Regions from separate parts of the Ideonella alba genome, predicted to be linked through region 2. Evidence: predicted binding sites of a transcription regulator. Region 2 holds the regulator's gene; each other region holds the start of a gene.
The links. The regulator sigma-54, encoded in region 2, starts transcription at its own class of promoters, with help from an activator protein. The targets are predictions, from matches to a motif close to TGGCANGNAANCTGCTTT.
Positions count from the first base shown of each region.

Region 1: a site for sigma-54 is predicted at 6,208-6,225, ahead of KAK03_RS08425 (HoxN/HupN/NixA family nickel/cobalt transporter). Genes of this name have one in related genera too.
Region 3: a site for sigma-54 is predicted at 6,492-6,509, ahead of fae (formaldehyde-activating enzyme). Genes of this name have one in related genera too.

Region 1 is NZ_JAGQDD010000004.1:160,460-170,826, forward strand. Features, by position in the region: gene hpaR (homoprotocatechuate degradation operon regulator HpaR) at 1-173, shown strand, start outside; gene KAK03_RS08395 (DUF2946 family protein) at 241-618, shown strand; gene KAK03_RS08400 (hypothetical protein) at 734-1,699, shown strand; gene KAK03_RS08405 (copper chaperone PCu(A)C) at 1,731-2,174, shown strand; gene KAK03_RS08410 (four-helix bundle copper-binding protein) at 2,132-2,563, shown strand; gene KAK03_RS08415 (hypothetical protein) at 2,564-2,932, opposite strand; gene KAK03_RS08420 (TonB-dependent receptor) at 3,275-5,344, opposite strand; gene KAK03_RS08425 (HoxN/HupN/NixA family nickel/cobalt transporter) at 5,358-6,176, opposite strand; gene nikR (nickel-responsive transcriptional regulator NikR) at 6,329-6,787, opposite strand; gene KAK03_RS08435 (aminotransferase class V-fold PLP-dependent enzyme) at 6,790-7,917, opposite strand; gene KAK03_RS08440 (universal stress protein) at 8,036-8,476, shown strand; gene KAK03_RS08445 (hypothetical protein) at 8,482-9,111, opposite strand; gene KAK03_RS08450 (helix-turn-helix transcriptional regulator) at 9,185-10,156, shown strand; gene KAK03_RS08455 (VOC family protein) at 10,170-10,367, opposite strand, start outside.
Region 2 is NZ_JAGQDD010000018.1:92,608-102,974, reverse strand. Features, by position in the region: gene KAK03_RS19650 (DUF2214 family protein) at 1-228, shown strand, start outside; gene KAK03_RS19645 (PsiF family protein) at 456-767, opposite strand; gene KAK03_RS19640 (serine/threonine-protein kinase) at 934-2,310, opposite strand; gene argS (arginine--tRNA ligase) at 2,471-4,171, shown strand; gene KAK03_RS19630 (SPOR domain-containing protein) at 4,168-4,845, shown strand; gene KAK03_RS19625 (thiol:disulfide interchange protein DsbA/DsbL) at 4,942-5,586, shown strand; gene lptA (lipopolysaccharide transport periplasmic protein LptA) at 5,768-6,331, shown strand; gene lptB (LPS export ABC transporter ATP-binding protein) at 6,349-7,110, shown strand; gene KAK03_RS19610 (RNA polymerase factor sigma-54) at 7,166-8,680, shown strand; gene KAK03_RS19605 (THUMP domain-containing class I SAM-dependent RNA methyltransferase) at 8,740-9,963, shown strand; gene KAK03_RS19600 (hypothetical protein) at 9,967-10,278, opposite strand; gene KAK03_RS19595 (DsbA family oxidoreductase) at 10,328-10,367, opposite strand, start outside.
Region 3 is NZ_JAGQDD010000005.1:47,372-57,738, forward strand. Features, by position in the region: gene KAK03_RS09165 (DedA family protein) at 1-234, shown strand, start outside; gene KAK03_RS09170 (beta-ribofuranosylaminobenzene 5'-phosphate synthase family protein) at 377-1,489, shown strand; gene KAK03_RS09175 (NAD(P)-dependent methylenetetrahydromethanopterin dehydrogenase) at 1,535-2,437, shown strand; gene KAK03_RS09180 (ATP-grasp domain-containing protein) at 2,434-3,603, shown strand; gene mch (methenyltetrahydromethanopterin cyclohydrolase) at 3,600-4,598, shown strand; gene KAK03_RS09190 (ATP-grasp domain-containing protein) at 4,607-5,530, shown strand; gene KAK03_RS09195 (triphosphoribosyl-dephospho-CoA synthase) at 5,580-6,461, shown strand; gene fae (formaldehyde-activating enzyme) at 6,579-7,088, shown strand; gene folB (dihydroneopterin aldolase) at 7,288-7,770, opposite strand; gene KAK03_RS09210 (sigma-54-dependent Fis family transcriptional regulator) at 7,995-10,004, shown strand; gene KAK03_RS09215 (flavoprotein) at 9,937-10,367, shown strand, end outside.

The DNA of each region.
Region 1 (10,367 bases), on a different contig from region 2:
TGACCCTCACGCCCAAGGCGCGCGCGCTGGCGGCCGAGCTGGCACCGCAGATCGAGGCCATCTACCAGCGCATCGAGGACCACATCGGCCCCGAGTTCACCGAGCGCTTCTACGCCACGCTGGACGAGGTGATCGCGCTGCTGGGCGAGCTGCCGGCGGTGGACGGCGAGTGAGGGCCGCTGCTGGCGTCACCAGACAAGTATCAAGTTTGCCGCCTCGGCTGTTCCTAGAATGCGCCGCATGACCGGACGCCGCCGCCACCGCTGGGCCGCCTGGACCGCCGCGCTGGCGCTCCTGTGGGCGGCCCTGGCGCCGGCGTTCGCGGACCGCGTGCCCACCGGCACCCCTGCCGAGATGCTGCAGGTCTGCAGCGTGATGGGCACGATGACGGTGCCGCTGGACGACGGTTCATCGTCCGGGCACGGCGCCGCGTCGGGTGCCGGCCATTGCCCCTGGTGCTCGCTGCAGGCGCACACGCCGGCCATGCCGGTGTCCGGACCACTGGCGCTGGCGTTGCCCACGCTCCGGCAGGACAGGCCGGCTGAGCCGCCGGTGTCCGTCGTGCTGAGGCGGCCATGGGCGCAGGCGCTGACCCGGGGGCCTCCGCCCCGGGCCTGAACGATGGGCGCGCCCCGGCGCGCTGACCCCGTCTGGCCGCTGCCCACGCCTGTGGGCGCGTGCCGCACCCGCTGGCCGGGTGCCCGTTCCCGTCCCACGAACCGGATCCCACACCATGCATCTTCATGTTGCCGTGGCGGCTGCGCTGTCTGTCGCCGCGCTGGCCCCCGCCCTGTCCCACGCCTCCTGCGGCTCGACCAGCTGCAGCCTGATGACCGACCGCTTTGCCCAGTCCGCCACCGGCGCCCACACCGGATGGAGCCTGGACCTGCGCCTGGAGTCGCTGACCCAGGACCGCCTGCGCGAGGGCACCACCACGGTGGCGCCCGCCGATGTGACCAACGAGGAAGCGCTGGAGCGCCACACCCGCAACACCAGCCTGATCACCACCATCGGCTATGCGCCGGACGCCGACTGGTCCTTTGCGCTGCGCGTGCCGCTGCTGCGCCGCGACCACCTGCACACCCTGTTCGACGAGGACACCGGCGCGCTGGCCGCCGACGAGCGCTGGCGCTTCACCCGCCTGGGCGATGTGCAGTTGGTGGCCCGGCGGCAGTTCACCACCGCGGATGCCGACACCTCGTGGGCTTTCTTCGGCGGCCTGAAGCTGCCCACCGGCAGCAGCACCGTGGCCAATGCCAACGGCGACCGCGCCGAGCGCGCGCTGCAGCCCGGCACCGGCACCACCGATGTGGTGCTGGGCGGAGCGTGGCGCCGCGCCATGGGCCCGACCGACGCGCTCTTCGGCCAGGCCAGCTGGAGCGGCGCGCTGGCCGCCCACCGCGACTTCAAGCCCGGTCAGCGGATCGAGGCCGCGCTGGGCTGGTCGCACGCCTTCTCGCCCACACTGGGCAGCGTGGTGCAGCTCAATGCCCGTCGCCGTGGCCGCGACAGCGGCGCCGAAGCCGAGCCCGATCTGTCGGGCTCGACCACGGTTGACTTCAGCCCCGGCCTGACGCTGGCGGTCGGCCCGCAGGCCACGCTGTACGCCTACCTGCAGCTGCCGGTCTACCAGCAGGTCAACGGCCTGCAGCTGGTGCCGCGCCGTGCGCTGGCGGTGGGCTGGACGATGGACTTCTGAGCGGCCGGGCCGGGTCTGCGATCATCGGACGATGCGCCGCCGCCCCATCGCCCTGCTGCTCGGTTGCCTGGCCGGCTTGCCGGCCCAGGCCCACGGCACGCGCGCTGGCGACCTGCTGATCGAGCATCCCTACGCCCTTCTCAGCGCCGCCGGCCAGGACCAGGGCCAGGTGCAATTGCGCCGGCTGCACAACCGCGGCGCCCAGGCCGATCGCCTGCTCGGCGCCCGCACGCCCGTGGCCGCGTCGGTGCTGCTTCAGCGGCGCGGGCAGACCATTCAGGCCCTGGATCTGCCCGCTGGCGCCGACCTGTCACTGAAGCACGACGGCGAGTTGCGCCTGCTGCTGCAGGGCCTGAAGGCGCCGCTGGTGAATGGGCAGCGCTTTTCGCTGGTGCTGCGCTTCGAGCGCGCAGGCGAGCAGGAGGTCATGGTGTGGGTGCAGATACCCCGCGCCGCGGCAAGCTCCCACCACTGAAGGAGCCCACTCGATGCAACGCCGCACCCTTGTGCGCGCCAGCGGCCCCCAAGGGCCAACCGGCCCCAGCCGGCTTCGTCTCCGCCTACCAGGCCTGCGTGGCCGCCGCCAACGCCTGCATCGCCCACTGCCAGGTGCTGCTGGCCCAGGGCGACAAGTCACTGGGCGCCTGCCTGCGCACCGCGCTGGACACCGAGCTGACCTGCGGCGCCACGCTGCGCGCTGCCACGCTGCAGTCGGCCTACCTGGGTGCGCTGGCCAAGACCTCGGTGGCGGCAATGCAGGCCTGCATCGAGGCCTGCAAGCCGCATGCGGAGCACCACGCCGAATGCAAGCGCTGCCATGACGCCTGCGTGGCCGCGGTCCAGGCGGCCAATGCGCTGGGCTGATCAGTTCGGCGATGTCGATGTTGGTGGCGCGCGGCTCGCCAGCTTGGCCAGGCACCCATTGACGACCGCGACGCCCAGCATGAGCCCCAGAATCAACATGAAGGGGTTGCCTACTACCTCCAGTTCCTGGACCAGGACGATGTACACCATCGCAATCATGAAACTGATGCCGAATGGGGCGCCAAGCGCAAAGAGCATGCCGATGACGGCCAGGATCAAGAACTGAGCCTTCAGTGCACGACCGAACCCGGCCAGGAAAGGGTAGGTCGTCTTGCTTTTGGCAGCATTCAGCCAAGGATCATCTTGCGCCGAGAGCTCGCGCCCGAGCTTGCGCTCCAGGGAAGCGCGCTCCTCGGCCGTTTCAGGCACGGCGTGCCAATGGGCTGTGAGGCTGAGAACCGCTTGACACCTGGGGCACTGCTGGGCGTCCCAGTGAAGCGGATTAGAGCAGTTCGGGCACTTCGCCATGTCCGCCTGTACGCCGAGCGTTTGTCAGGCGCGCTGGCCGACCAGCGAGCTTACGGCACGAAGCCGAGATGGAGGGGCTGTTCTGAGCTGGATCATCGTGCCGTCCCTGGCCACGAGGGCCTGCATGGCGGCTCTGGGGCCGGATCAGATATCGCCCCACGTCGCAGTGTCCGGCGATTGTGATGCCGGGCTGGTTGGCGCTGTATCCCCCTTGAGGGGGGCCCCGGCCCGGCCCTTGGACGTTCAGAAGCTCAGCGCCAGCGTCAGTCGCAGGCTGCGCGGCTCGGCCGGGTGCACGATTCGGTCTTCCACCGGCGCGGCCTCGCCGGGCAACTGCGACTCGTACCAGTACTGGATGTCATCCACCCTCCGGTTGGTCAGGTTGAAGACGTCCAGCGTCAGCGTGGTCGGGCGGCCAATCCAGGCGCCCAGGTCCCGCGAGAGCCGCAGGTTCAGCGTTGAGGCTGGCCGCGAGCGCTGGCTGTTGTCCTCGATCAGCGCGCCGCTGCCCAGGTAGCGCCACTGCAGGCTGGCCGACCAGGCGCCCCAATCCTTGAGTGTGGCCGCCACCGAGGCCACGCGGTCCACCGCGTTGGGGATACGGTCGCCGTTGTCGAAGCGGGCGTGAGTCCAGGCGAAGTCGGCGTCGAGCAGCCAGTGGCGGCTGGGCGTCCAGCGGTTGTTGAACTCGATGCCGCGGCGGGTGCTGGCCTCGCTGGCCTCGGTGGCGCCGGCATCGCCCACATAGACCAGCTCCGACGCCGAGCGCAGCTGCCACAGTGCCAGCGAGCTCTGCAGGCCCGGCAGCGCCTCGGTGCGCAGGCCCAGTTCCCAGCCGCGCTGCGGCACCAGGCCAGGCACCGGATCGACCGGGTCACCGATCTTCGGATCGCGGTGGGCGGTGGTGCCGCGCGCATCGTTGCTGTGCAGGCCGCGGCCGGCGTTGACGAAGAGCTCGGTCTTCGCCCAGGGGCCCAGCACCAGGCTCAGCTTGGGCGAGAGCTGCTGGTCGCTGGCGCGGCCCGAGTTGGCCGCCGCGATCGCATCGCCCTTCAGGCTGTCAACGCGAAAGCGCGCGTGGTCGGCACGCAGGCCGGCGATGGCCTTGAGCCAGGGCGTGGCCTGCCAGGCGGCCTGGGCGTAGAGCGCGGCCTGGGTCTGCACCACATCGTCCTCGCGGGTGGTGGCCAGGATGCGGCGCGCCTGGGTGTCGAACAGGCCCACGCGGATGCGGTCGTGGCGCAGCTGGGCGCCCAGCTCGATGCGCAACGTGTCGCTCAGCTGCCAGGCCCGCGCGGCCCGCAGGCCGTAGACGCTGCGCGCATCCTGCTGCGAGAACTGGTCGCCGGTGGCCGGGCGCTCCAGCGCGTAGGTGAAGTTGGAGAACAGCTTCAGACGGTAGCGCATCGCGTAGGCCGAGACGCGGGTCTCGCCGGCGTCGTCGGTACGGTGCCATTCGCCCGACAGGCTGGCGCGCGAGGTGCTGCCGCCGTCGCTGGGGTCCAGCGAGTCGTAGGCGCCAAACGGCCGGCCCTGGTAGGTGCCGGCGTCGATCAGGCGCTGCGGCACCTGGTCGGTGCTGGTCCAGCGCGCGTCATACGCCATGGCGCTGGCCGACCAGCCCTGGGCCCGCGAGCCCTGGCTGAGGCTGAGCACGCCGTTGCGGCGCCGCAGGTTCTCAGGCACGGTCCAGGGGCCGTCGTTGACCATCCCTTCGACAACACCGAGCAGCGTGGTGTCGGGGGCCAGTTCGGTCGAGCCGCCGCCCACCGCGCTGCGGTAGCCGTGCTCGCCCAGTGTGAGCTGCACGAAGGGCGCGTCCAGCCGCATGCGGTAGGCGATGTCGGCGGCACCCGCCGACGCGAAATCACCATGCGTGGCGAAGTACGGCCCCTTGCGATAGGTGATGCGGTCGACCAGCTCGGGGATCAGGAAGTTCAGGTCCGAATAGCCCTGGCCATGGCCGTGGGTGGGCATGTTGACTGGCATGCCCGACACGGTGGTGGCGAAGTCGGTGCCATGGTCCAGGTTGAAGCCGCGCAGGAAGTACTGGTTGGCCTTGCCGTCGCCCGAGTGCTGGGTGACGATGACGCCGGGCACGAACTCCAGCACCTCACCCGGGCGCTGCGCCGGCCGGCTTTTCAGCAGCTCGGCGCGGATCACGCCCTCGGAGGCGGCGTCGCTACTGCCCACGGCGTTGTCGTAATGGCGGCCGCTGACCTCGACGGTCTGTGGGGCGTCTTCGGCGTGGCTCAGGCTGGCGCAAGCGGCCACAGCCGCCCCCGCCAGCGCCTTCAGGCGCAGCGTGTGCATGGGTATCTCCTCGTCAGGGGGTGGTCATGGGCCGTGCGCGTCGCGCCAGCCAGAGCGCCAGGCCGTAGCCCAGCGCGATCACCATCAGCACCGTGGTGCCGAAGGCGAGTTCATGGCCCTCGGTCCAGGCCTCGAAGGCCGGCGAGGTCCAGCGGGCCACGCCCAGCGCAGCCACCAGCAGGCTCACGCCTGCCACCGCCGCGCCCATCACCCGCGAGGCGACCACCGCGATCTGGTCGGCCCGGGCGATCAGCCGGGCGATCCACCAGCCGTTCAGGCCGTCGGTGACCAGCATGCCGGTGACGAACAGGCCGCCCAGCACCAGCGCGCGACCCACGCCGCCGAACTGCGTGGCGGTGGCGGCAAACAGCGCCGACTGGCTGAGGGTGTCAAAGGACAGCGCGAACAGCGCGCCCACGCCGGCCACGCCCAGCGGGCTGCGCGCCTGTGCCAGCCGGCCCAGCCAGCGGCCCTTCAGGCCCACCGGCGCCACCAGCTCGCCCGGCGCCGCCGCCAGCACCGCTCGCAGATTGACCACGCCCAGGCCCAGCAGAAAGGCAATCGACACGCCAGTGCCAAAGCCATCCATCCACTCGGGCGGCACCCACTGGGCGCTGGCCGAGCCCACCAGCGCGGCGATCAGCAACACCACGGCGCCATGGCCCAGCGAAAACAGCGCGCCACACCAGCGCGCGAACGCACCGCCGCGACGCCGGGTCAGGCGCGTCAGGCCGTCGATGGTGGCCAGGTGGTCTGCGTCAAAGCCGTGGCGCATCCCGAGCAGGAAGACCAGGGCGCAGAGGGCGGTCCAGTCAGTGGGCAGGTCGTGCATGGCGTCAGCGTATGAAGAATTTCAGCATCTTCATACAAGTTGCGTGCCAAGCGATTACGCCCTCATCGCTGCCTTGGATGCAGCCGCCGACCCTGGGGAGAACCCTCGGTCAGTGTGTTGCCGATCTGGACGCCAGCCCGGTCAGGGCTCGATCAGCGGTGGACGTGCCCGCTGGCCGGCACCAGGTGGGCGTGGCCGTGGCCGTGCTGCTCGACCATCGGCACCAGGTGCAGCTGGCCGTGGCTGACGCCGGGCTGGGCGATCACCGCATCGGCAAAGGCCTGCACCGCACGCGCCGCGCCGCGCAGGATCACCACCTCCACACAGTGTTCGTGGTCCAGGTGGGCGTGGGTGGTGGACACGGTCAGCTCGTGGTGGTCGTGCTGCAGATCGGTCAGGCGCGCTGCCAACTGTCGCTGGTGGTGGTTGTAGACGTAGCTGAGCGTGGCGATGCAGGGACCGTCCGGGTGCGCCGCCTGGTGCGTGCGACCCAGCTCGGTGCGCAGCAGGTCACGGAACGCCTCGCTGCGGTTGGCGTAACCGCGCTCGCGGATCACCGCCTCGAAGGCCTCGGCCAGCTCGTCGTCGACCGAGATCGTCAGGCGCTGCATGTTCAGCCGATGCGGTCCAGCGCCGCCGCCAGCGAGGCCACGCTGCGCTCCACATTCGCCAGCTTGTCCAGGCCGAACAGGCCCAGGCGGAAGGTCTTGAAATCGGCGCCTTCGTCGCACTGCAGCGGCACGCCGGCCGCCGTCTGCAGGCCCTGGGCGATGAACTTGCTTCCGTTCTGGATGCCGGGGTCCTCGGTGTAGCTGACGACCACGCCCGGGGCCTGGTAGCCGGGGGCGGCCACCGAGCGGATGCCGCGGCCCTCCAGCATCGCGCGCACCGCGCGGCCCAGCGCCCACTGCTGTTCCTTCAGCACGCCAAAGCCGCGCTGCTCCATCTCGGCCATCGCATCGCGCAGGCGCGTCAGCGCGCCGGTGGGCATGGTCGTGTGGTACGCGTGGCCGCCGGCCAGGAAGGCCTGCATGATCTGGTGCCACTTCTTCAGGTCGGCGGCAAAGCTGGTGCTGGTGGTCTCGTCCAGGCGCTTCAGTCCACCCTGGCCCAGCATCACCAGCGCGCAGCCGGGCTCGGCGCTCCAGCCCTTTTGCGGCGCACTGACCAGCACGTCGATACCCAAGGCCGCCATGTCCACCCACACGGTGCCGCTGGCAATGCAGTCCAGCACGAAGATCCCGCCCACCGCATGCACCGCATCGGCCACGGCCTTCAGGTAGTCGTCGGGCAGGATCATGCCGCTGGCGGTTTCCACGTGCGGCGCGAAGACCACCGCCGGCTTCTGGTCGGCGATCGCGGCGCGCACCTCCTCCAGCGAGGCGGGCGCCCAGGGCTGCTGTGCGCCCGGGCCCACCGGGCGCGCCTTGAGCACGCGCTGCTCGGACGGGATGGCGCCCATGTCCAGGATCTGCGTCCAGCGGAAGCTGAACCAGCCATTGCGCAGCACCAGCACCTTCTGGCCGGTGGCGAACTGGCGCGCCACCGCTTCCATGCCGAAGCTGCCGCTGCCGGGAATGACCACCGCGGCCTCGGCACCGTAGACGGCCTTCAGGGTGCGCGAGATGTCACCCATCACGCCCTGGAACTTCTTCGACATGTGGTTCAGGGCGCGGTCGGTGTAGACCACCGAGTATTCGAGCAGGCCGTCGGGGTCGACGTCGGGCAGCAGTCCGGGCATGGGGCGTCTCCAGGGTTCTTGTGAGGGCAGGTTGAGCGGGATCAGCCGGTCAGCTTAGCACCGCCACGCCAAGCCCCTGCGCGCTACGATGGTCTCATCCCCACTGTCAGGAGATCCCATGCGCTACCTGCTCCCCGTCGACGGCAGCCCGGCCGCTCTGGCCGCGGTGCGCCACGCGATCGGCCTGAAGCTGGCCGGTCTGTCGATCACCGTGGTGCTGGCCAATGCCCAGGAGCCGCCGCATCTCTACGAGGTGGTGTTGGCGCCTGACCCGGCACTGCTGGACCGCGCCAGCGAGGGCGCCGGCCACCACGCACTGGAAGCGGCCGGCCAGATGCTGCGGGGCGCCGGCGTGCCCTACACCGAGCTGGTGGTGCACGGCGAGCCGGCCACCGTGCTGCGCGACCTCGCCGAATCCGAGGATTGCGACGGCGTGATCGTCGGCGCTGGTCAGCCCGGTCTGATCGACAGCGGCCGGCTGGGCAGCGTGGCCCAGGCGCTGCTGCACCACGCCGGCGTGCCGGTTACGGTGGTGCATGCGCCGGATGAGGAAGGCTGAGCGCCTCAGCCCACGCGCTCCCAGTCCATCGACCAGTTCAGCGCCCAGCTGCGCCCGCCATCGTGCGAGCTGCCCTGCTGCCAGCGGCAGCTACGCGGCGTGATGCGGTCCCACACGCCGCGGTAGATCACCGGTCGGCCCTGCTCCTCGTCCTGGCTGTCGAAGATCCCGGCGCCGTCCTCGAAGCTGCCAGGCTGGCCGGGGCCCGCCAGCACGCCGCTGGCCGCGCCCACCCAGACGTCATGCCACAGGGATTGCTGCACATCCAGCAGCCGCAGGCCCATGCCCGAGAAGCGCCGCGCCGGGATGCGCAATTCCTCCACCGAGGCCAGCCCTCCCAGGACGCTGAAGCAGCTGGCCTCGCCCTCGAAGCCGTCCCAGCCCAGGCCGGCGCGCAGGCGCTGATGCCGGATGCGCCAGTGGCCGTCCAGAAAGCCGAACTGCCCCGGACGGCCCGGACTGCGCTGGCGCAGCGGCGCGCGCAGCATGGCCGGCCCGGGCTCGGGTGCGTCGGTGGGGACAAAGGGCAGCGGCTCGGCGGCCGGCGCAGCCGTGGCGGCAGGCGCGGCGCTGGCCAGTGCGATCGTCGCCAGGGTCTGCAGCAGGTCTCGGCGGTCGGGATCATCGGTGCTCATCCAGGCTCCTTGGGTCGCAATGGTCGGCATGCTGCCGGCCTATTCATGACAGCTCATGTCATGATGATTCCCGATGCGTGCCAGTCGCCTGCTGTCTATCCTGATCCTGCTGCAGCTGCGCCAGCGGCTCACGGCCGAGCAGCTGGCGGCCGAGTTCGAGGTATCGCCGCGCACCATCCACCGCGACATCGAGGCCCTGTCGGCAGCCGGTGTACCGGTCTATGGCGAGCGCGGTCCGGGCGGTGGCTTCCAGCTGCACGCCGGCTGGCGCACCCAGCTGACCGGCCTGGACGCCGACGAGGCCCGCGCGCTGCCGCTGCTGACGCTGCCCGCCGCCGCCCGTGAGCTGGGCCTGGGCGATGCGGCCCGCCGCGCCGGCGCCAAGCTGCTGGCCGCGCTGCCCGGTGACTCGGCCACGCTCAGCGGGCGGCTGCAGGCCTGCTTCCATGTCGACCCACTGGGCTGGTACCACGCGCCAGACGCGGTGCCGCACCTGCCGGCGCTGGCGCAGGCGGTGCTGGATGGGCGCCGGGTGCTGATCGACTACCAGAGCTGGAAGGGCCCACGCCGCTACCAGGCCGAACCGCTGGGTCTGGTGCTCAAGGCCGGCCAGTGGTACGCCGTGGTCGCGGCCGGCGCACGCACGATGACGCTCAAGGTGACGCAGGTCCAGGCGCTGACCGTGCTGGACGAGGTGGTCGAGCGACGCCCGGACTTCGATCTGGCCCGCTGGTGGCAGGCCTCAGTCGAGCGCTTCGAGCGCGAGCTGCGGCCGCTGCGCGCCACGCTGCGGGCCTCGCCTGAAGGCTGTCGGCGACTGGCCGAACTGGGCGACTACGCGGCGCAGGCCGTGGCCCGCGCCACGCCGGCGCCGTCGCCCGCCGGTTGGCGCCGGCTGAGCCTGCCGATCGAGACTGCCGAGCAGGCCGTGCGCCTGGTGATGGGTCTGGCGCCCGAGGTCGAGCTGATCGACCCCGCGTCCCTGCGCGCTCAGCTGGCCCGCTGGTGCCGGGCGCTGGCGCGCCAACACCAGTCACCGCCGTGAACGCGGTCGGTGCTCACTGGCCCGGCGGCGGCTGCCACAGCTCGAGCTTGTTGCCTTCCGGATCGAGCACCCAGCCGAACTTGCCGTACTCGGACTCCTCGACCTTGTCGAGCACCTGGCAGCCCTCGGCCCGCAGCGCGGCCAGCAGGCCGTGCAGATCCTCGACCCGGAAGTTCACCATGAAGGGCGCGGTGCTCGGCGCGAAGTAGGC
Region 2 (10,367 bases):
TGGTACGGCGCCCAGCCGCTGCTGTGGGCCAAGCTGCTGGGCCTGGCCCTGCTGGCCTGGGCCGCCGTGGCCCCGCACCGCGCCTACGCCCGCTGGGCCGCTGCCCCCGCCCTGCCCAGCGCCGACGAGGTGGCCCGTGTGCGCCGCCAGGTGATGCGCGCCTCGCACGCGATGCTGCTGATCCCGCTGCTCGCCGTGCTGCTGGCCCGCGGCCTGCTCACCACCTGACCCCCAGACACAACAAAGCCCGGCCAGAGACCGGGCTTCGATAGATCCAGGCAGGACCCCAATCCAGGTCCATGCGCGGATCCGGCTTTGCCGGTCCGCTGCATGAGCCCCCTTGGGGGGCCGAGACCGGACGTCAGTGGTCCTGAGGACCACTGGCGCCTGTCGAGGGGCCGGACCGCTGGTCCGGCGCGGCCTGCCAGGCGCGACCGGCAGGGAGCGTGGGGGCCTTACTTACCCAGGCAGTCCTTCATGAAGGCCTTGCGCTCATCGCCCTTGAGCGCCTTGGTCTTGGCGTCGGCGTTGCAGGTCTTCATCTTCTCTTGCTGGGCGGTGTGCTTGTCCTTGCGGGCCTTCAGGCACTCGGACAGGAAGGCCTTGCGCTCGTCGCCCTTCTTGTCGCCGGCCTGCTGATGGCATTCGCTCATCTTGTTGCGCTGGGCGGTCTGGGCAGCCGACGGGCCGGACGCGGGCGCGGCGCTCTGGGCAGCGGCGGTGAAGGCACAGGCGGCCAGCGCGATGGCGGTGAACAGATGCTTCATGGGGTCCTTCCTAGCAAGGTGTGCAGATGCGTGGTGGGTGAACCGGTCCCCGGTCACACTGGCCGGGGTACCTGGGTTCACAACGCAGGTTGCGCTTCCTCGGTGGACAACACAAGCCCCCGACGGGGGGATGCGTTGAATGCGACGCCCGGGTGTCGGCGCCCGGCTACAGGATGCGGCGCGGATGCGCCATCGCTTCGTGGGCGGCGTGCAGCCGGCGCACCAGCACCTTGATGAAGGCGCCGTCGAAGCGGTGGCGGGTCTCGGTGCTGAGCTCGGCCAGCGCATCGGGGGTGAACGAGATCGTCGTGCAGGGCTCGCTGACGATCACGTCGGCGGCGTGGCGACGCAGCTCGGGGCTGGGCGCCAGGTAGGCCATCTCGCCCACCGAGGTGCCGGCACCCAGGCGCGCCACGCGCTGGCCTTCACGGAAAACCTCGACCTCGCCCTGGGCGATGATGTGGAACTGCCGCCCCTGCTGGCCGCGCTTGTAGATGCGGTGGCCGTAGTGGAAGCGCTGCCAGCGCGCACGCCGCACCACCTCCCACAGCTGCACGTCGCCGAAGTCGGTGAAGAACTCCAGCCCGCGCAGCAGGTTGAAGCGCTCCGAGTCCATCACCTGCTGCAACCGGCCGCGCGGCACCTGGTGGTTGACGATCAGCGCCGAGAGCTGCTGCGCGAAGAGCTGCCAGTTGGCCGGCCGGTCCTCGCGCGACTTGGCCAGCGCGCCGCAGATCACCTGCGACAGCTCCTCGCCCACGCCGGCGCGGCAGCCGGTCAGCGGCTCGGGCGGCACATGGCAGATCAGGTTCAGCAGCGCGCCCTGCGACTCGGCCTCGAAGGGCGGCCGGCCCGCCACCAGGTGGTAGAGCACCGCGCCCAGCGAATAGATGTCGGCGCGGCAGTCCAGCGTGGCGCCATCGAGCTGCTCGGGCGACATGTAGGCCAGCGAGCCCACGCGGTGCACCTGGGTGCGGTCGCTGGTCAGGTTCAGTGCGCTGCCGAAATCGGTGAGCTTGATGTCGGTCAGCTCGCCGGCTTCCTCGACGGTCAGGATGTTGGCCGGCTTGACGTCGCGGTGGATCACGCCCTGGCGCCACACGTAGTCCAGCGCCATCGCGCACTTGAAGCCGATTTCCACCACCTGCTCCAGCGGCAGCAGGCGGTCGGGCGCGCAGTGGCCGCGCAGCGTGTCGCCGGCCACGTACTCCATCACCAGGTAGGCGCGACCGTCGGGCTCCTCCACGGCATCGTAGAGCTGCACCACGTTCGGATGGTTCAGGCGGCCGACCAGCGCGGCCTCGGCGGCAAAGAAGTGGGCCGCGAAATGCTGCTCGGCGGCGCTGCGGCCAGCCAGGGCCAGGGTGCGCTTGATCGCCACCTCGCGCTGGTGGAACTCGTCCCAGGCCAGGAAGACCTCGCTGGTGGCGCCCTCGCCCAGCTTCTTGATCACCTTGTACTTGCCGATCATCCGCAGCGCACCCTCCCGGGCCTGCGGCACGGTGGATTCCAGATGGCGGGACAGATCAGAAAGGTCGGACACGGCGGCGGCAGGGCAGGCGGCAAGGCGGGCGCAGCCCGCCCCCGGTCCCGGGGTACGAACGGCGCTCCCATGGTGCCCGGGCCGCGCGGCGGCAAAGCGGCGAACAGCCGGGCGCCGACCCGCCAGATCGGGCGGGGCCCCCAACCGTAGAATCGGGCCCATGATCCAAGCCAAGGCAGAGCTCCAGGCCGCGCTGGCCGCCGCCGTCGCGCAGCTGGCCCCCGACGCCGCCCTCACCCCCGTCTTCGAATCCCCCAAGCAGGCCGCCCACGGCGACCTAGCGATCACCGCCGCCATGCAGCTGGCCAAGCCGCTGAAGGCCAACCCGCGGGCGCTGGCCGAGCAGCTGATCGCCGCGCTGAAGGCCCAGCCCGCGTTCGAGCGCTGGGTGGCGGCGCTGGAGATCGCCGGCCCGGGCTTCATCAACCTGCGCCTGAAGGACAGCGCCAAGCAGGCCGTCGTCGCCGAGGTGCTGGCCGCCGGCAGCGCCTTCGGCCGCCAGCCAGCCAACGGCCGCAAGCTGATGGTCGAGTTCGTCTCGGCCAACCCCACCGGGCCGCTGCACGTGGGCCACGCCCGCCAGGGCGCGCTGGGCGACAGCCTGTGCCACCTCTTCGAGACCCAGGGCTGGGACGTCACCCGCGAGTTCTACTACAACGACGCCGGCGTGCAGATCGCCACGCTGGCCACCTCCACCCAGTGCCGCATCCAGGGCCTCAAGCCCGGTGACGACGGCTGGCCCGAGAGCGCCTACAACGGCGACTACATCGCCGACATCGCCGCCGACTTCCTGGCCAAGAAGACGGTGACGGCCGACGACCGCGCCTTCACCGCCTCGGGCGACCCGGCTGATCTGGACGGCATCCGCCAGTTCGCCGTGGCCTACCTGCGCCACGAGCAGGACCTGGACCTGCAGGCCTTCGGCGTGCAGTTCGACAGCTACTTCCTGGAAAGCAGCCTCTACACCAGCGGCCGCGTCGAGCAGACGGTGCAGCGCCTGGTGGACGCCGGCAAGACCTACGAGAAGGACGGCGCGCTGTGGCTGCGCAGCACCGACGACGGTGACGACAAGGACCGCGTGATGCGCAAGTCCGACGGCTCGTTCACCTACTTCGTGCCCGACGTGGCCTACCACGTGACCAAGTGGGAGCGCGGCTTCAGCAAGGTCATCAACTGCCAGGGCACCGACCACCACGGCACCATCGCCCGGGTGCGCGCCGGCCTGCAGGGCGTGGGCGCGGGCATTCCCCAGGGCTACCCGGACTACGTGCTCAACACCATGGTGCGGGTGGTGCGCGACGGCGCCGAGGTGAAGATCAGCAAGCGCGCCGGCAGCTACGTCACGCTGCGCGACCTGATCGACTGGACCAGCAAGGACGCGGTGCGCTTCTTCCTGATCAGCCGCAAGGCCGACACCGAGTTCACGTTCGATGTGGACCTGGCCCTGAAGCAGAACGACGAGAACCCGGTCTTCTACGTGCAGTACGCGCACGCGCGCATCTGCTCGGTGCTGGCCCAGGCCGCCGACAAGGGCCTGACGCCCGAGGGCGCCGACCCGTCGCTGCTCACCGCCCCCACCGAGCTGGCGCTGATGCTCAAGCTGGCCGACTACCCCGGCATGCTCACCAGCGCCGCGCGCGACCTGGCCCCGCACGACGTGGCCTTCTACCTGCGCGACCTGGCTGCCGCCTTCCACAGCTACTACGCCGCCGAGCGCTTCCTGGTGGACGACGCGGCCCTGGCCCGCGCCCGCTTAGGCCTGCTGGCCGCCACCCGCCAGGTGCTGCGCAATGCGCTGGCGCTGCTGGGCGTGGGCGCCCCTGACCAAATGTCGCGCGACGCCGCGCCGGAGACCGCATGAACCGCACCCCCCCGGCCGGCGCCCAGCGCGGCGGCACCTTCGTCGGCATCATCATCGGCCTGCTGATCGGCCTGGGTCTGGCGCTGCTGGTGGCGCTGTACATCGCCAAGGTGCCGGTGCCCTTCGTCGAGAAGGTGCCGCACCGCACGCCCGAGCAGGACGCCGCCGAAATCGAGCGCAACCGCAACTGGGACCCGAACGCGCCGCTGGCCGGCAAGCAGGCCGGCAAGCCGGTGAACGACGCGGCGGCCCCGGCGGCCAGCGCCCCGGCCACGGCGCCGGCCGCGCCGGCCGTGGTGCCTGACAAGCGCGCTGCCGCGTCGGCGCCCAGCCCGACCGCCCCCGCGGCCGAGCCGGCCAAGCCGGGCCGCGACCCGGCCGCCATCCTCTCCGGCCAGAGCCCCGCGGGCACCGACGCGGCGTCCAAGGACCCGTTCGTCTACTTCGTGCAGGCCGGCGCCTATTCCAACGCCGACGATGCCGAACAGCAGCGCGCCCGCCTGGCCATGCAGGGCATGACCGCCAAGGTCACCGAGCGTGAGCAGGGCGGCCGCACCGTGCACCGCGTGCGCCTGGGCCCCTACGACACCCGCGCCGAGGCCGAGGCCCTGCAGGACCGCCTGAAGGCCGGCGGCGCAGAAGCCGTGCTGGTGCGCCTGGAGCGTCCGCACTGAGGCCGCCGGCGGGCACCGATTGAACTTCCGGTCATCGCCACGGTCGCACCAGGCGTTGACACCTCACTTTCCTTGGCAGCACACAGGACGAACGACATGCTGAACCGGCGCGAATTCACGGGGGCCCTGGTGGCCGTTGGCGGTGTGGCCACCACCAGCCTGGCCCAGGCCCAGGGCGGCCCGGTCGAGGGCACCCACTACATGCGCCTGGCCAGCCCGGTGCCGGTGTCGGTGCCCGGCAAGGTGGAGGTGCTGGAATTCTTCATGTACAGCTGCCCGCACTGCTTCCAGTTCGACCCGGCGCTGGAAGCCTGGGTCAAGAAGCAGCCCGCCGACGTGGCCTTCCGCCGCGTGCCGGTGGCCTTCCGCCCCAACCTGGAGATCCACCAGCGCCTGTACTACGCGCTGGAGGCGCTGGGCCAGCTGGAAGCGCTGCACACCAAGGCCTTCAACAGCATCCACGTCGAGCACAAGATGCTGCTCAAGGACGAGGACGTGGCCGCCTGGGGCGCCGCCAACGGTCTGGACGGCGCCAAGCTGCTCGACACCATGAAGTCCTTCTCGGTGGCCGGCAAGGTGCGCGCCGCCAAGCAGACCATGGAGGCCTACCGCGTCGACGGCGTGCCGATGCTGGCCATCCAGGGCCGCTGGACCACCTCGGGCTCGACCGCCGGCACCCACGAGAAGGCGCTGGCCGTGGCCGACTACCTGGTCGCGCAAGCCCGGAAGACCAAGACCTGACCCCCTGGGCTGGCCGCTGCGCGGCGTCACCCCTCCGCCGGGGCCCGGTGCACGCCGTGCGACGCCCGCGCTGAGCCCCAGGCTGGCGCACTGACCCCGCTGGGGCTGTCTTTTTCGTGCCAACGGGCTGGCGCTCGGGTGCCGGGGCCGTAGAATGGTCTGCAATTTCCGTGCCGCAGCCATGTCCCGCCGCCCTCCCCTCTGTCTGATCGCCGCGCTGGCGCTGCTGGCCTGCGTGCCGGCCCGGGCCGAGCGGGCCGACCGGACCAAGCCGCTGGTGGTGGAGAGCGACGGCAAGAAGGCCGCCTCGGTGGACCTGAGCAAGCGCACCACCACCGTCGTCGGTAACGTGGTGATCACCCAGGGCACGCTGCAGATCAAGGCCGACAAGGTGGACGTGCGCGAAGACGCGCCCGGCCGCTTCAGCGCCACCGCGCTGGGCAGCGCCGCCCAGCCCGCCACCTTCCGCCAGAAGCGCGACCGGGTGGACGAGGTCATCGAGGCCCAGGCGCTGCGCATCGAGTACGACGGCGGCGCCGACCGCATCCGCCTGGTCGGTGAGGCCCGCATGCGCATCCTGCGCGCCGGCCAGCCGGCCGACGAGGCCACCGCGGCCGTGATCGTCTACGACCAGCCGGCCGACACGCTCACCTTCGAGGGCGGCAGCCCCGGCAGCACCGCGGCGTCCAGCCGCCCGCGCCTGGTGTTCGTGCCACGCGCCGACAACCCCGAGGCCCCGCGTTGACCACGGTCGCTCCGGTCATGGCGGCCGCCGCTGCCAGCGTCAGCCGTCTGGAGGCCACCGGCCTGCGCAAGGCCTACGGCGCGCGGGTGGTGGTCAAGGACGTGCACCTGTCGGTGGGCGCCGGCGAGGTGATCGGCCTGCTCGGCCCCAACGGCGCCGGCAAGACCACCACCTTCTACATGGTGGTCGGCCTGCTGCGCTGCGATGCCGGCGAGATCCACATCGACGGCGAGCCGGTGCACCGCAAGCCGATCCACCAGCGCTCGCGCATGGGCCTGTCCTACCTGCCGCAGGAGGCCTCGATCTTCCGCAAGCTGACGGTGGACGAGAACATCCGCGCGGTGCTGGAGCTGCAGTACGGCGCCGACGGCAAGCCGCTGTCGGACAGCGAGATCCAGTCGCGCCTGGACGGCCTGCTGAACGACCTGAGCCTGACCAGCCTGCGCGACTCGCCGGCCCCGGCGCTGTCGGGCGGCGAGCGCCGCCGCGTGGAGATCGCCCGCGCGCTGGCCACGCAGCCGCGCTTCATCCTGCTGGACGAGCCCTTCGCCGGGGTCGATCCGATCGCGGTGATCGAGATCCAGCGCATCATCCAGTTCCTCAAGGCCCGTGGCATCGGCGTGCTGATCACCGACCACAACGTCCGCGAGACCCTGGGCATCTGCGACCGCGCCTACATCATCAGCGCCGGCACCGTGCTGGCCGAGGGCACGCCCGCCCACATCGTCGAGAACCCGGACGTGCGCCGGGTCTACCTTGGCGAGCACTTCAGAATGTGACCATGACGGCCCTGCTGTATTCCCTGCCCGTCATCCCGGCTGAGCGGCGAGCGCGATGAAACCGACCCTGCAGGTCCGCCTCTCGCAGCACCTGGCGCTGACGCCCCAGCTGCAGCAGTCGATCCGCCTGCTGCAGCTGTCCACGCTGGAGCTGCACCAGGAGGTCGAGCAGATGCTCGACCAGAACCCCTTCCTCGAAACCGAGGACGAAGGGCCCGGCTTCGAATTCACCTCGGTGGACCGCGCCAGCAGCACCAGCCAGCGCGAAGAGGCCGACAGCGCCGGCGCCTCGGTGGGTGAAGGCGGCGACGAGTCCGCCGGGGTGGACAGCGCCGACTTCGGCACCACCGAGCGCGACGACTGGGAAAACGGCACCGAGCGCGACGACTTCGACGGCATCCGCGAAACCCCCGGCACCGGCAGCGGCCAGGGCAACGACGACGACTTCGAGCCGCAGGAGCGCAGCGTCAGCGGCCCCACGCTGCAGGAGCACCTGCGCCAGCAGCTGCTGGGCATGCGCCTGTCGCCGCAGGACGCCGCCGCAGTGCATGTGCTGATCGAGTCGCTCGACGAGGACGGCTACCTGGATGGCACGCTGGAGGACATCGCCGAGCGCGTGGCCGACAGCCTGGGCCTGGGTGACCTGGACGACCGCGACGAGCTGCTGGACCAGCTGCGCTGCGGCCTGGCCTGGCTGCAGAGCATGGAGCCCGCCGGCGTGGGCGCTGCCAACCTGGGCGACTGCCTGTGCCTGCAGCTGCGCCACCGCCCCGCGGGCCCGGCGCGCGACTGCGCGATGGCCATCGCCCGCAGCCACCTCGAGCTGCTCGCCCGGCGCGACCTGAAGAAGCTGGCCAGCGCCACCGGCGCCGACGAGCCCACCGTCAAGGCCGCGCAGGCGCTGATCGTGGCCTGCGAGCCCAAGCCCGGCCGGCCCTTCTCGCCGGCCGAGAGCCTGATCGTGGTGCCCGATGTGATCGTCGTGAAGAGCGGCCGCAACTGGAAGGTCACGCTCAACCCCGACGTGATGCCCAAGCTGCGCGTCAGCGAGCTCTACGCCCAGGCCATCCGCGGCCAGCGCGGCGGCGGCAACCTGTCGGCGCGGCTGCAGGAAGCACGCTGGTTCATCCGCAACATCCAGCAGCGCTTCGACACCATCCAGCGCGTCAGCCAGGCCATCGTCGAGCGCCAGAAGGCCTTCTTCACGCACGGCGAGATCGCGATGAAGCCGCTGGTGCTGCGCGAGATCGCCGACGAGCTGGGCCTGCACGAATCCACCATCTCCCGCGTGACCACCGCCAAGTACATGGCCACGCCCTTTGGCACCTTCGAGCTGAAGTACTTCTTCGGCTCCAGCCTGAACACCGACGCCGGTGGCAACGCCAGCTCCACCGCGGTGCGGGCGCTGATCAAGCAGTTCGTCGCCGCCGAGGACATCAAGAAGCCGCTGTCCGACAGCCAGATCGCCGACATGCTGGAAGAGCAGGGCATCCAGGTGGCGCGCCGCACCGTGGCCAAGTACCGTGAAGCCTTGAAGATTGCGCCGGCCAACCTGCGCAAAGCCATGTGAACACCCCCCGCCGCGTCACCCGCAGCGACGCGCCGGCCGCCGCCCTCGGCCCCGGCGTGATGTTCCTGCCCTGCGCCGCCGGGGTGGAGCCGCTGCTGGCCGATGAATGCGCGCGTTTGCTGCCCGAGGGCACGAATGTGGAGGCCAGCCGCGGCGGCGTCTTCGTCGATGGCACGCCTGAGGACGCGCTGCGCCTGAACCTGGGCAGCCGCCTGGCCCAGCGCGTGCTGTGGCAGGTGGCCGGCGGCGTCTACCGCGACGAGCGTGATCTGTACGACCTGGCCCGCCAGGTCGACTGGACCCGCTGGATCACCCCCGCGCAGACGCTGCGCGTGGACACCAGCGCCTGGCGCAGCCCGCTGCACAGCCTGAACTTCGCCGGCCTGAAGATCAAGGACGCGGTGTGTGACGCGCTGCGCGACGCCACCGGCGAGCGCCCCAGCGTCGACACCCGCTTCCCCGACCTGTCGCTGGTGCTGCACCTGGGCCCCGAGCATGCGCAGCTGAGCGTGGACCTGTCCGGCGAAGCCCTGTTCAAGCGCGGCTGGCGCGAGGCCAAGGGCGAAGCCCCGCTCAAGGAGACGCTGGCCGCCGCCATGCTGGCCGCCGCCGGCTGGCAAGGCCGCGAACAGGACGGCCCGCTGCTCGACCCCTGCTGCGGCGCCGGCACCATCGCCATCGAGGCCGCGCAGATCGCCTGCGGCATCGCCCCCGGCGGGCAGCGCCGCTTCGCGTTCGAGAAGCTGCTGCCCTTCAAGCCGCTGCTGGGCACCTGGGGCCAGATGAAGCGCGCCGCCGAGGCCGCCGTCCACGCGCCCGCGGTGAAGATCTACGCCGGCGACGTGAGCTTTCGCATGACCGACTTCGCCACCCGCAACGCCGAGCGCGCCGGGGTGGCCCACGCCATCGAGTTCAAGACCGCCGACGCGCTGCAGCGCCCCGCCCCCGCCGAGGCCGGCACCATCGTGATGAACCCCCCCTATGGCGAGCGTATTGCGCCCAAGGGTTCCGGCCAGGGCACCGGCGGCGTGCGCGGCGAGGTGATGGGCGAGCGCTTCGAAGGCGCCGCCGACGCCGGCGAGTTCTACGCCCGCCTGGCCGCCCACTGGAAGAAGGCCTACACCGGCTGGACCGCCTGGGTCCTCACCCCCGAGGCCAAGACCCCCAGCCTGATGCGCCTGAAGGAAAGCCGCCGCGTGCCGATGTGGAACGGTCCGATCGAGTGCCGGATGTTCCGGTTTGATCTGGTGGCGGGGTCGATGCGCAAGGATGCGGCAGGTTGAAGCTCAGCGCTTGACCACCGGCCTGCCCGTGAGTGTGGCCAGATAGCGCGAGACGCGGTCGTGCTGAGCCGTCATGCGCTCGGCCATGCCCTTTTGCGGCGTGGCCAGCAGGCGGTCCATCGACGCCGAGGTGATCGTGGCCACCGCCACCGGCGGCACCACGCTGCGGTCGACGTAGACCTCGTACTCGTAGCCGCCAATGGTGGCGATGTGGTCCACGGTCGCGGTGCGTGCTGCGACGGCTTCGCTCAGGGCCCGACGGGCCAGATCCGACGGTTCCTGGGCGCACACGGCGGCGGACAGGGACCAGGCCATCACGGCGCTCAACCATCGTGTCACGAGGTGCCGCCTGTCTGTGCCGGCTTCAGGCCGCGGCCGCCCCGGCCGCCTGCCGCAGCGCCTGC
Region 3 (10,367 bases), on a different contig from region 2:
CTGCGCACCTTCGCGCCCTTCGTGGCCGGGGTGGCGCAGATGACCCGCAGCCGCTTCACCTTCTTCGACGTCACCGGCGGCACGCTGTGGGTGGTGGGCGTGACCAGCGCCGGCTACTTCTTCGGCCACCTGCCCTGGGTGAAGGAGAACCTGGACAAGATCATCTGGGCGATGATCTTCATCCCCGGCGGTCTGGCCCTGCTGGGCGCCTGGCGGGCCCGCCGCAAGGCGTGACAGATTGTCCCCGCCGCGGGTCAGGCGGGCGGCCGCGGGGCGGGGTGGCCGGCGGGCCCGCGGGCGGCCTGCCGCCGGGCGTGGATGGCCACCGCGGGACATCCCTGAGCGCATGGGAACACCCTTTGCTTACCGTCTGTGCATGACCGCGTCCGCCGACCCCGCCACGCCCCGCCTCGTCAGCGTCGACGCACCTGGGCGCTTGCACCTGGGCTTTCTGGATCCGTCCGCCTCGCTGGGGCGTCGTTTCGGCAGCCTGGGCCTGGTGCTGGACGACTGGGTCACCCGGGTGGAGCTGCGCGCTGCGCCGGGCGCCACCGACCTCTTCACCGCCGACACCCCCGAGGCCCGCGCCGAACTGCCCCGCGCAGAGGCCCATCTGGCAGCACTGAAGTTGCGCACCGGCCAGCCCGCGCCGCTGCACCTGCATCTGGCCCGGGTGCTGCCGGCGCATGCTGGCCTGGGCTCGGGCACCCAGCTGGCGCTGGCGGTGGGGCGGGCCTTTGCCCGCTGGCACCAGCTGAGCCTGTCCACCGCCACGCTGGCCCATGGCCTGGGCCGGGGCCTGCGCTCGGGCATCGGCATCGGCGGCTTCGACCAGGGCGGTCTGCTGCTGGACGGCGGGCCGGGCGCCGATGGTCAGCCGGCGCCCGTGCTGGCGCGGGTGGCGCTGCCGCCGAACTGGCGGGTGCTGCTGGCCATCGAGCCGGGCGCGCGCGGCCTGTCAGGGGCCGAAGAACGCGCCGCGCTGGCCCGGCTGGCGCCGCTGCCGGCCGCGGCCGCGGCCGAGATCTGTCACCAGACGCTGATGCGTGTGCTGCCCGGCGCCACCCAGGGGGATTTCCTGGCCTTTGCGATGGGCGTGGGCCGGATCCAGCAGATCGTCGGCGACCACTTCGCGCCGGCGCAGGACGGCGAGGCCTACACCCGACCCGCGATCGGCCGCCTGATGCGCTGGCTCGAGGCGCATGCCCCGGCCTTCACCAGCGAGCCGGTGGGGGTGGGCCAGAGCTCCTGGGGCCCCACGTCCTTCGCCTTCGTCAGCCGGCCCGAGCATGGCCAGGCCTTGATCGCCGCGGCCCGCGCGGCGGGTGCGCTGGCCCAGGGCCTGCAGCTGGTGATGGTGCGTCCGCGCGACCATGGCGCCCTGGTCAGCGACAGCGCTGACACCGCCCACCGTGCACCCAGCCGACCCAGCGCCGAGAGCCTGTGGCGCTGGCAACAGACCGAGCAGGCGCCCTGGCGCCTGCACTGACCGCTTTCAACGACTGTCGCGGCGCTCCCACGCGCCCCTTGAGCCATGGAACGTCCCTACATCCTGCACATGTTCACCCCGGGCCGCCAGATGAGCCCCTTCGATGTCAACATGGCCGCTGATGCCGGCTACCAGGTGCTGGCGCCCTACACCGATGTCACGCTCGACGCGGTGCGCGGCCTGACCCAGGACGCAATCTTCTCGCGCAGCCCCAAGGGCCTGGCGCGCACCGCCATCTTCATCGGCGGCCGCGACGCGGTGCTGGCGGCCGACATGCTGGAGCGGGCGCAGCAGGCGATGGTGCCGCCGTTCACGGTCTCGCTGATGGCCGATCCCAGCGGCTCGTACACCACCGCCGCGGCGATGGTGGCGGCGGTCGAGGCCGAACTGGTCGCGATGGGGGCGGGCGGCCTGACGGGCCAGCGCGTGGTGGTGCTGGGCGGCACCGGCCCGGTCGGCCGCATTGCCGGCGTGATGGCGGCCATGGCGGGCGCCAACGTGGCGCTGTCCAGCCGCAACGGCATCGACGTCGCCGAAGAGGCGGCGCAGCAGACCGGCCAGCGCTTCGGCGTCACGCTGCATGGCATCTCGGGGGGTGACCGCGACGCGGTGCGCCGCTCGATCGCCGACGCCGATGTCATCCTGGCCACGGCCGCTGCGGGCGTGCAGGTGGTCTCGGCCGAGGACCTGACGGCGGCCACGCGGCTGAAGGTGGCCGCCGACGTCAACGCCGTGCCGCCTGAAGGCATCGCCGGGGTGGGCGTGATGGACAAGGGCACGCCGGTGGCCGGCACCCAGGCCCGCGGCCTGGGCGCACTGGCGATCGGCAACGTCAAGTACCAGACCCAGCAGCGCCTGCTGCGCTCGATGAACGAATCCGCCGAGCCGGTCGTGCTGGGCTTCGCCGAGGCCTTCGAGGCCGCGCGGGCCCTGCTGCGCCAGGCATGACGGTGCACGGTCCGCTGGCGCTGGCGGGCCTGTCGGTCCGGGCGGCGGCGCAGGCGGCCCGGCGCGACGGCCTGCGCGTGCTGGCGCTGGACCTGTTCGGTGACGCCGACACCTGCGAGGCGGCCGAGGCCTGGCGCCCGCTGGGCGACCCGGCGCGGCCGCAGATCGACGGCGAGCGCCTGCTGGCGCTGCTGGCACGGTGCCGCGACGAGCTGGCCGGCTGGTGGCCCGGCAGCGGCTTCGAGGACCGCGCCGACCTGCTGGAGGCCGGCAGCGCGCTGTGCCCGCTGCTGGGCACGCCGGCCCAGGGCTGGCGCCGGCTGGCCGATCCACGGGCCTTCTTCGAGCGCCTGGACGCCTGGGGCATCGCCCACCCGGAGGTGGTGTTCCAGCGGCCCGTGCCGGCGCTGGGCTGGCTGCGCAAGCGCGGCGGCAGCCGCGGCGGCGAGCATGTGCAGCCGGCCGATGTGACGGCGGCCGAACCGGCCGACACGGCTGCGGCCGAACTGGCCGACGGCCCCTGGTACTGGCAGCGCTGGCAGGACGGCGCGCCGATGTCGATGACCCTGCTGTGCGCCGCGCCCGGCCGCGCCTGCGTGCTGGGCCTGAACCGCCAGTGGCACCAGCCGCAGGCGGGCCAGCCCTTTGCCTATGGCGGCGTGCTGGGACCGGTGGGCCTGCCTGGCCGCGCGAGCAGCCTGTTGCAGGGCGTGGCCGAGCGCCTGGCCGCCGCCTTCGAGCTGCGCGGCGTGGTGGGGGTCGATTTCATCTGGCACGAGGACAGCGCTTGGGTCCTGGAGGTCAACCCCCGCTGGCCAGCCAGTGCCGGCCTGTATGCGCCCCAGGGCGGCCTGGTGCGGGCTCACCTGCAGGCCTGCCTGCATGGCCGCCTGCCGGCGCCGGCCCAGGTGGCGGCCTGGCAGCCGCCGCGCCTGCGCGGGCTGCAACTGCTGCGTCTGGCGCATGACGCCCAGCTTGACGCCGCCACGGTGGCGCGGTGGGCGCGCCAGCCGGATGTCCATGACCGCCCGTCGGCCGCGATGCGCTTGCCGGCCGGCGCCCCTGTGTGTACCGTCAGTGCCGAGGCCGACGACGAAGCGGCGCTGCGCCGCCAACTTGACGCCCGCTGCGCCGCACTGGCCTCGACCCTGGAGACCCCCGCATGAGTTCCACGACCAGCCACCGCGCCTGGCCCAGCCCCAACGACCTGGCCGTGCCCCTGGTGGCCCAACTGCTGCAGGACGCCGAGCGCCTGGGCGTGTGCTGGACCCGCGACGAGCGCGGTACCTGCATCGTGGACGCCGGCATCGACGCCCCGGGCAGCATCGCCGCGGGCCTGCTCATCGGTCGCATCTGCATGGGCGGCCTGGGCGAGGTCTCGCTGGTCACCGACGGCCGCCACGGCTGGGCCAACTGGCTGCAGGTCAGCAGCCCGCAGCCCGTGCTGGCCTGCCTGGGCAGCCAGTACGCCGGCTGGAGCCTGGCCGCCAGCAAGGAGGAGACTGGCGGCAAGAAGTTCTTTGCCCTGGGATCCGGCCCGGCACGGGCGCTGGCAGCCAAGGAGAAGCTGTTCGACGAGCTGGCCTGGCGTGATGCCGCTGGCAGCGGCGTGCTGGTGCTGGAGGTCGATCGCGCGCCGCCGCGGGTGGTGATCGACAAGGTGCTGCGCGACACCGGCCTGGCGCCCGAGGCGCTGACCATCGTGCTCACCCCCACCAGCAGCCGCGCCGGCACCACCCAGGTGGTGGCCCGGGTGCTGGAGGTGGCGCTGCACAAGGCGCATGAGCTGGGGTTTGCGCTGGACGACATCGTCGACGGCACCGCCAGTGCGCCGCTGCCGTCGCCCACCGCCGACGGTGCGCAGGCCATGGGCCGCACCAACGACGCCATCCTCTACGGTGGCCTGGTCACGCTGTCGGTCAACGGCGAGGTCGAGGCGGCGCGGTCGCTGGCCCAGCGCCTGCCCTCGGGCACCTCGCGCGACTACGGCAAGCCCTTCGCCGACATCTTCTCGGCCGCCGGCTACGACTTCTACAAGATCGATCCGGCGCTGTTCGCTCCGGCCGCGGTGGTGGTGCAGCACCTGCCCAGTGGCCGCAGCTTCGAGGCCGGTCGGCTGGACATGCCGGTGCTGCTGCAGGGCTGGCGCGAGGCGGCCTGAGCATGACGATGCGCGTGGCGATCATGACCGACGAGGTCGGCTGGCACACCCGCCAGCTGCAGGCGGCGCTGCGCGCACGCGGCGCCCAGGGCCGCTGCCTGGACCTGGCCGACTGCGGCATCGACACCAGCGCCTCGCACCACGGCCTGCGCCTGCCTGGCTTCGAGCGCGCGCTGCCCGAGGCGGTGATCGTGCGCGGCATCGCCGGCGGCAGCTTCGAGCAGGTCACGCAGCGCCTGGGCGTGCTGCACGTGCTGCGTGAGCTGGGTGTGCCGGTCTACAACGATGCCCGTGCGATCGAGCGCACCGTGGACAAGGCGATGACCACGCTGCTGCTGCACGCCGCCGGCCTGCCCACACCGCCCACCTGGACCTCGGAGAGCGAGGCCGTGACGCGCCGCATCGTCGCCCGTGAGGCCGCGGCCGGCCACGCGCTGGTGCTCAAGCCGCTGTTCGGCTCGCAGGGGCGGGGTCTGGTGCGGGTGGGCCAGGTCGAGGGGAGCTTCGAGCCACTGCCCAGCCTGGCCGGGCCGCCCTTCAACGGCCTGGCCTACCTGCAGCGCTGGGTGCCACCGCTGTCCGAGCCGGGTTTCGACTGGCGCGTGCTGGTGATCGGTGGCCAGGCCCGCGCGGCCATGCAGCGCGTCAGCGGCCACTGGATCCACAACATCAAGCAGGGCGCGCGGCCGGTGGCGGCGGCGCTGACGCCCGAGCTGGCCGATCTGGCCGAGCGCGCCTCGGCGGCGCTGGGTCTGGACTATGCCGGTGTCGACATCCTGCCCACCCGGGACGGTCTGACCGTGCTGGAGGTCAACGGCATCGCCGCCTGGCAGGGTCTGCAGCGGGTGACCGGCTTCTCCATCGCCCAAGCGCTGGTGGACGACCTGCTGGCGCGACGCTGCGCCGATCGCAGCGCCGCGCGGCGCGCATGAGTCCCCTCCCGCTCCGCCAGCGGGCGCCTGTCGCAGGCCGGGGCGGGCCATGAGCGCCCGCATCGAGGCCGCCTGGCGCCGCGCCTGCGCCTGGGACGTGGCCGCCCGCAAGCCCGGCAACGTCAGCCATGCCAGCGACGGCCACCGCATGACGGCCGCGCAGTTCCTGGACAGTGCCGACGCCGCGGCCGCCGCGCTGGCCCGTCCGGGCGGGTCGGTGGGCGAGGGCATCGAGGCGGCGGTCGACGCCACCTGGGCGCGGGTGGGCTGCAACACCAACCTGGGCATCGTGCTGCTGTGCGTGCCGCTGGCCCAGGCCTGGCGGTGCCTGCCCGCCGGTGCGGCCGATCACACCGCGCTGCGCCTGGCGCTGGGCGCAGTGCTGGCCGAGCTGACGCCGCAGGACAGCGCCGCGGCCTACCGCGCCATCCGCCGGGCCAATCCGGGCGGTCTGGGCCATGCCGACGACGAGGACGTGCACCAGGAACCCACGCTGGACCTGCGCGCCGCGATGAGCCTGGCCGCTGACCGCGACCGCATTGCCCGCCAGTACCGCGACGGCTTTGCCGAACTGTTCAGCCTGGGCCTGGACGCGCTGGGCGGGGCCGACCTGGGCGTGGGTGCGCCGCAGGGTCCGCGCGAAGACGCCGCCGCCGAGGCGGTGCAGCGCGTCTTCCTGGCCTGGCTGGCCTCGGCGCCCGATGCACATATTGTCCGCAAGCACGGTGCGGCGGTGGCACAGTGTGTCATGAACGATGCCAGTCGGTGGCTGCAGCGCCCCGCCGCCGGGCGCAGTCTGGACGCCGATCCGGGCTGGCGCGCCTGGGATGAGCAGCTGAAACAGCAGGGCATCAACCCCGGCACCAGCGCCGATCTCACCGTGGCCACGCTGTTCCTGCACGGTCTGATCGACCGCCGCGGGGCACCCTAGGGATAGCCCGGGGCGCCTGGCGCCCCGACGTGGCATGGAACGTGATTCCATGTTGACCAGCGCCGGCGGATGAGCCCCGGCGTCGTCAACACAGGAACAGCACAGGAGACTGACAATATGGCCAAGATCGATCGCATGCTGGTGGGCGAATCGCTCGTGGGCGATGGCAATGAGGTGGCTCACATCGACCTCATCATCGGCCCGCGTGGCAGCGCCGCTGAAACCGCGTTCGCGAACTGCCTGACCAACAACAAGGACGGTTTCACCTCGCTGCTGGCGGTGGTGGCCCCGAACCTGCTGTGCAAGCCGGCAACCGTGATGTTCAACAAGGTCACCATCAAGGGCGCCAAGCAGGCCGTCCAGATGTTCGGCCCGGCCCAGCGTGGCGTCGCCATGGCGGTGGCCGACTGCGTCGAGGATGGCACCATCCCCGCCGACGAAGCCGACAACCTGTTCATCTCGGTCGGCGTCTTCATCCACTGGCTGGCCGAAGACGACAAGAAGATCCAGGACTACAACTACGCTGCGGTCAAGGAGTCGATCAAGCGCGCCGTCGCCGGCACGCCGACCGCCGCGGAAGTGGTGGCCAAGAAGGGTGGCGCGTCGCACCCGTTCGCCGCCAACTGACCTGCTTGAGGCCGCCGCCTGTCTGGCAGGCGCGGCCTGCGTTGCGAGCACGCAAGGGGGCCTTGCGAGCGCCCGGGGGTCATCCGGGTTGCATGACCGGTCAGCACCGCTGACCGGTTCTTTTTTGCGCCCTGCGCGCTCCTTGCCGATGAAAAAGGGCCCCGCATCTGCAGGGCCCGGAGGCGTCAGGGTGAGCCGTTCAGGACTTGGCCGGCACCATGCCCGAGCCGATCCAGCGCAGCACCTGGGCACTGCGGCCACCGGCGGCGCGCGACGAGGCGGCACCGGCGCGGCGCTCGATCTGCACGCCCACCGCATCGAGGTCCTCGAACTTGTTCGGCTTCACCACCTTGACCCGCACCCACTGGGCACCGAAATCGTGGATCAGCATCTGCGCAATCTGCTCCGCCAGTGCTTCGAGCAACGTGACACCATGGTGAAGCATCAGGCCGTGCAGGCGTTCACGCACCACGCTGTAGTCGATGGTGTCGGCGATGCGGTCGCTGTCGCAGGCGTCGGCGTGCGGCACGCCGGCGTGCAGGTCAATCACCAGCGGCTGCGGGCGATGCAGTTCGCTGTCGTGGATGCCGATCACGGTCTGCACGCGCAGGCCTTCGATGAAGATCAGGTCCAGGGCCTGGGGTTCGGCGGTGCCGTGGGCTTGGGGCAGGGCGGCAAGCATGTCGGGGGATGTCTCCGGTCGGGTTCCTGGTTCCAGGGTTCGGCGGTGTCGAGGCAAGTTCCAAGCCACCGGCGGCACCGGCGTTTATCGGCTGGCCGGGCCTTGATTTCAGTCCATCAACATCGGGGGTTTCACCGGCGTGGTCGTTACTGCGGTAGCGCCACAATCCGGAATGGCGCCCAAACTGTCGGGAGCCCGTCCTCGTGAAACAGGGAGATTTTCCCATGAGCCTCGTCCTGCCTCGTTCCGACGGCCACGCCGACCATGTGTTCGATGTGGTGCGCAGCGGCCAGCACGACGACCCGAACGACATCGTCGCGCGCTCTTGGAGCCGCTGCCTCAACGAATACCGCCTGCACCCCGACCGGCCGCGCGAGCTGCCGGTGCTGCCGGCCAAGACGCTGGAAGAGCGCCTGTCGCGCATGGCCGACGTCATCGACTGCGCGCGCTACGAGATGACCTCGCTGTACCAGCAGCTCTCCGACGGCGAGACCGCGGTGGTGCTGACCGACACCGAGGGCGTGATCCTGCACATGGTGACCTCGGCCGATTTCGCCTCGCAGGTGGAGCCGATGGGCCTGCGCGTGGGCGCCATCTGGAGCGAGAACACCGCCGGCACCAACGGCATGGGCACCTGCCTGGCCTCGGGCGCACCGGTGTCGGTGCGCCGCGAAGACCACTTCTTCACCGCCTTCACCGGCCTGACCTGCTCGGCCGTGCCGGTCTATGACCCGGCGGGCGAACTGTGCGCGGTGCTGGACGTCTCCAGCCGCAGCTCGATGATGCAGCAGCACCTGCTGGTGCTGCTGGGCATGACCGCGCGGATGATCGAGAACCGGCTGATCGACCGGCGCTTTCGCAGCGCCCACCCGGTGCACTTCCACAGCCGGCCCGAATTCGTCTACACCCTGCACGAAGGCCGCCTGGCGGTGTCCGAGGACGGCCGCATCCTGGCCGCCAACCGCAGCGCGCTGTTCCAGCTGGGCATGACCTCGGTGGCCGAGATCCGCGCGCGCCGCGTGGAGGACCTGTTCCAGTCCAGCCTGGACGACATGGTGCAGCGCAGCGTGTCCTCGTCCTTCCACCCGATCGTCACCTACCGCGCCAATGCGGCGCACCGCTTCTTCGCGGTGGCCCGCCGCCCGGCCGAGGACGCCCGTGCCGGCGGGGCGATGACGGTGATGCCCGCACCCACGCCCGGTGCACGACCGGCCGCCGCGGCCCGTGCCGCGCTGCCTCGCCCGGGCAGCGGCGGGGTGTCCACCTTTGCTGATCCGCGCCTGGCCCAGCAGCTGGGCACGGCGCGCCGCGTGATCGGCCGCCAGACGCCCATCCTGCTGTGCGGCGAGACCGGCTCCGGCAAGGAGGTCTTCGCCCGCGCCGTGCACGAGGCCAGCCCGCACAGCGGCGGCGCCTTCGTGGCCATCAATTGCGCCAGCCTGCCCGAGAGCCTGATCGAGGCCGAGCTGTTCGGCTACCGCGCCGGCGCCTTCACCGGCGCGCAGCGCACCGGCCGGCGCGGCAAGATCCTGCAGGCCGACGGGGGCACGCTGTTCCTGGACGAGATCGGCGACATGCCGCTGGACCTGCAGGCGCGGCTGCTGCGGGTGCTGGAGGAGCGCCAGGTCACGCCGCTGGGCACCGAGGAGGTCCACGACGTCAATTTCCAGCTGATCAGCGCCAGCCACCGCAACCTGCTGGCCCTGGTCGATGAAGGCCTGTTCCGCGAGGACCTGTACTACCGCCTGGCCGGCGTCGAGCTGGACCTGCCGCCGCTGCGCGAGCGCAGCGACAAGCGCGAGCTGATCCGCAACCTGCTGCAGACCGAGGGCGGCACCGAATGCAGCCTCAGCCCCGAGGCCGAGCGTCTGCTGCTGAACCATCCCTGGCCCGGCAACGTGCGCCAGCTGCGCCATGTGCTGCGCTCGGCGGTGGCGCTGGCCGACGCCCAGCAGATCGGCGTCGAGCACCTGCCCAGCCTGCGCTCCCAGCGCGGTGCGCCGCCCGCGGACACCGTGGCGCAACCCGCGGTGCCGGTCGTGCCCGCCGAAGAGCCGGCCGACGAGCTGCCCCGCCTCAACCCGATCCAGGCCAACGAACGCCAGGTGCTGCTGCAGCTGCTGGAGCATCATCGCTGGAACGTCAGCAACGTCGCCAAGGCGCTTGATGTCAGCCGCAACACCCTCTACCGCAAGCTCCACAAGCTCCACATCCGGATCTCCCATCCCGGCTGAGGGCCGCGAGCGCATCGACGCCGTCGACGAGGCGGCCGGCCTGGAGGACGCGCCCAGGCGCTCGCGCTTTGCCTGGTGCGTGACCGGCTCGGGCCATTTCCTGGAAGAGTCGATGGCGCTGGCCGCGCGGCTGCCGCAGTGCGACCTGTTCCTGTCGGCCGCGGCCGAAGAGGTACTGCCCATCTACGGCTACCACCTGGACGCGCTGCGCCAGCGCCACAAGCTGTTCCGCGACAAGACCGCCAGCGCGGTGCCGGTGGGCGCGCTCTACACCGACGTCTACCACACGGTGATCGTCGCCCCGGCCACCAGCAACACCGTGGCCAAGTGCGCCTACGGCTTCAGCGACACGCTGCCCACCAA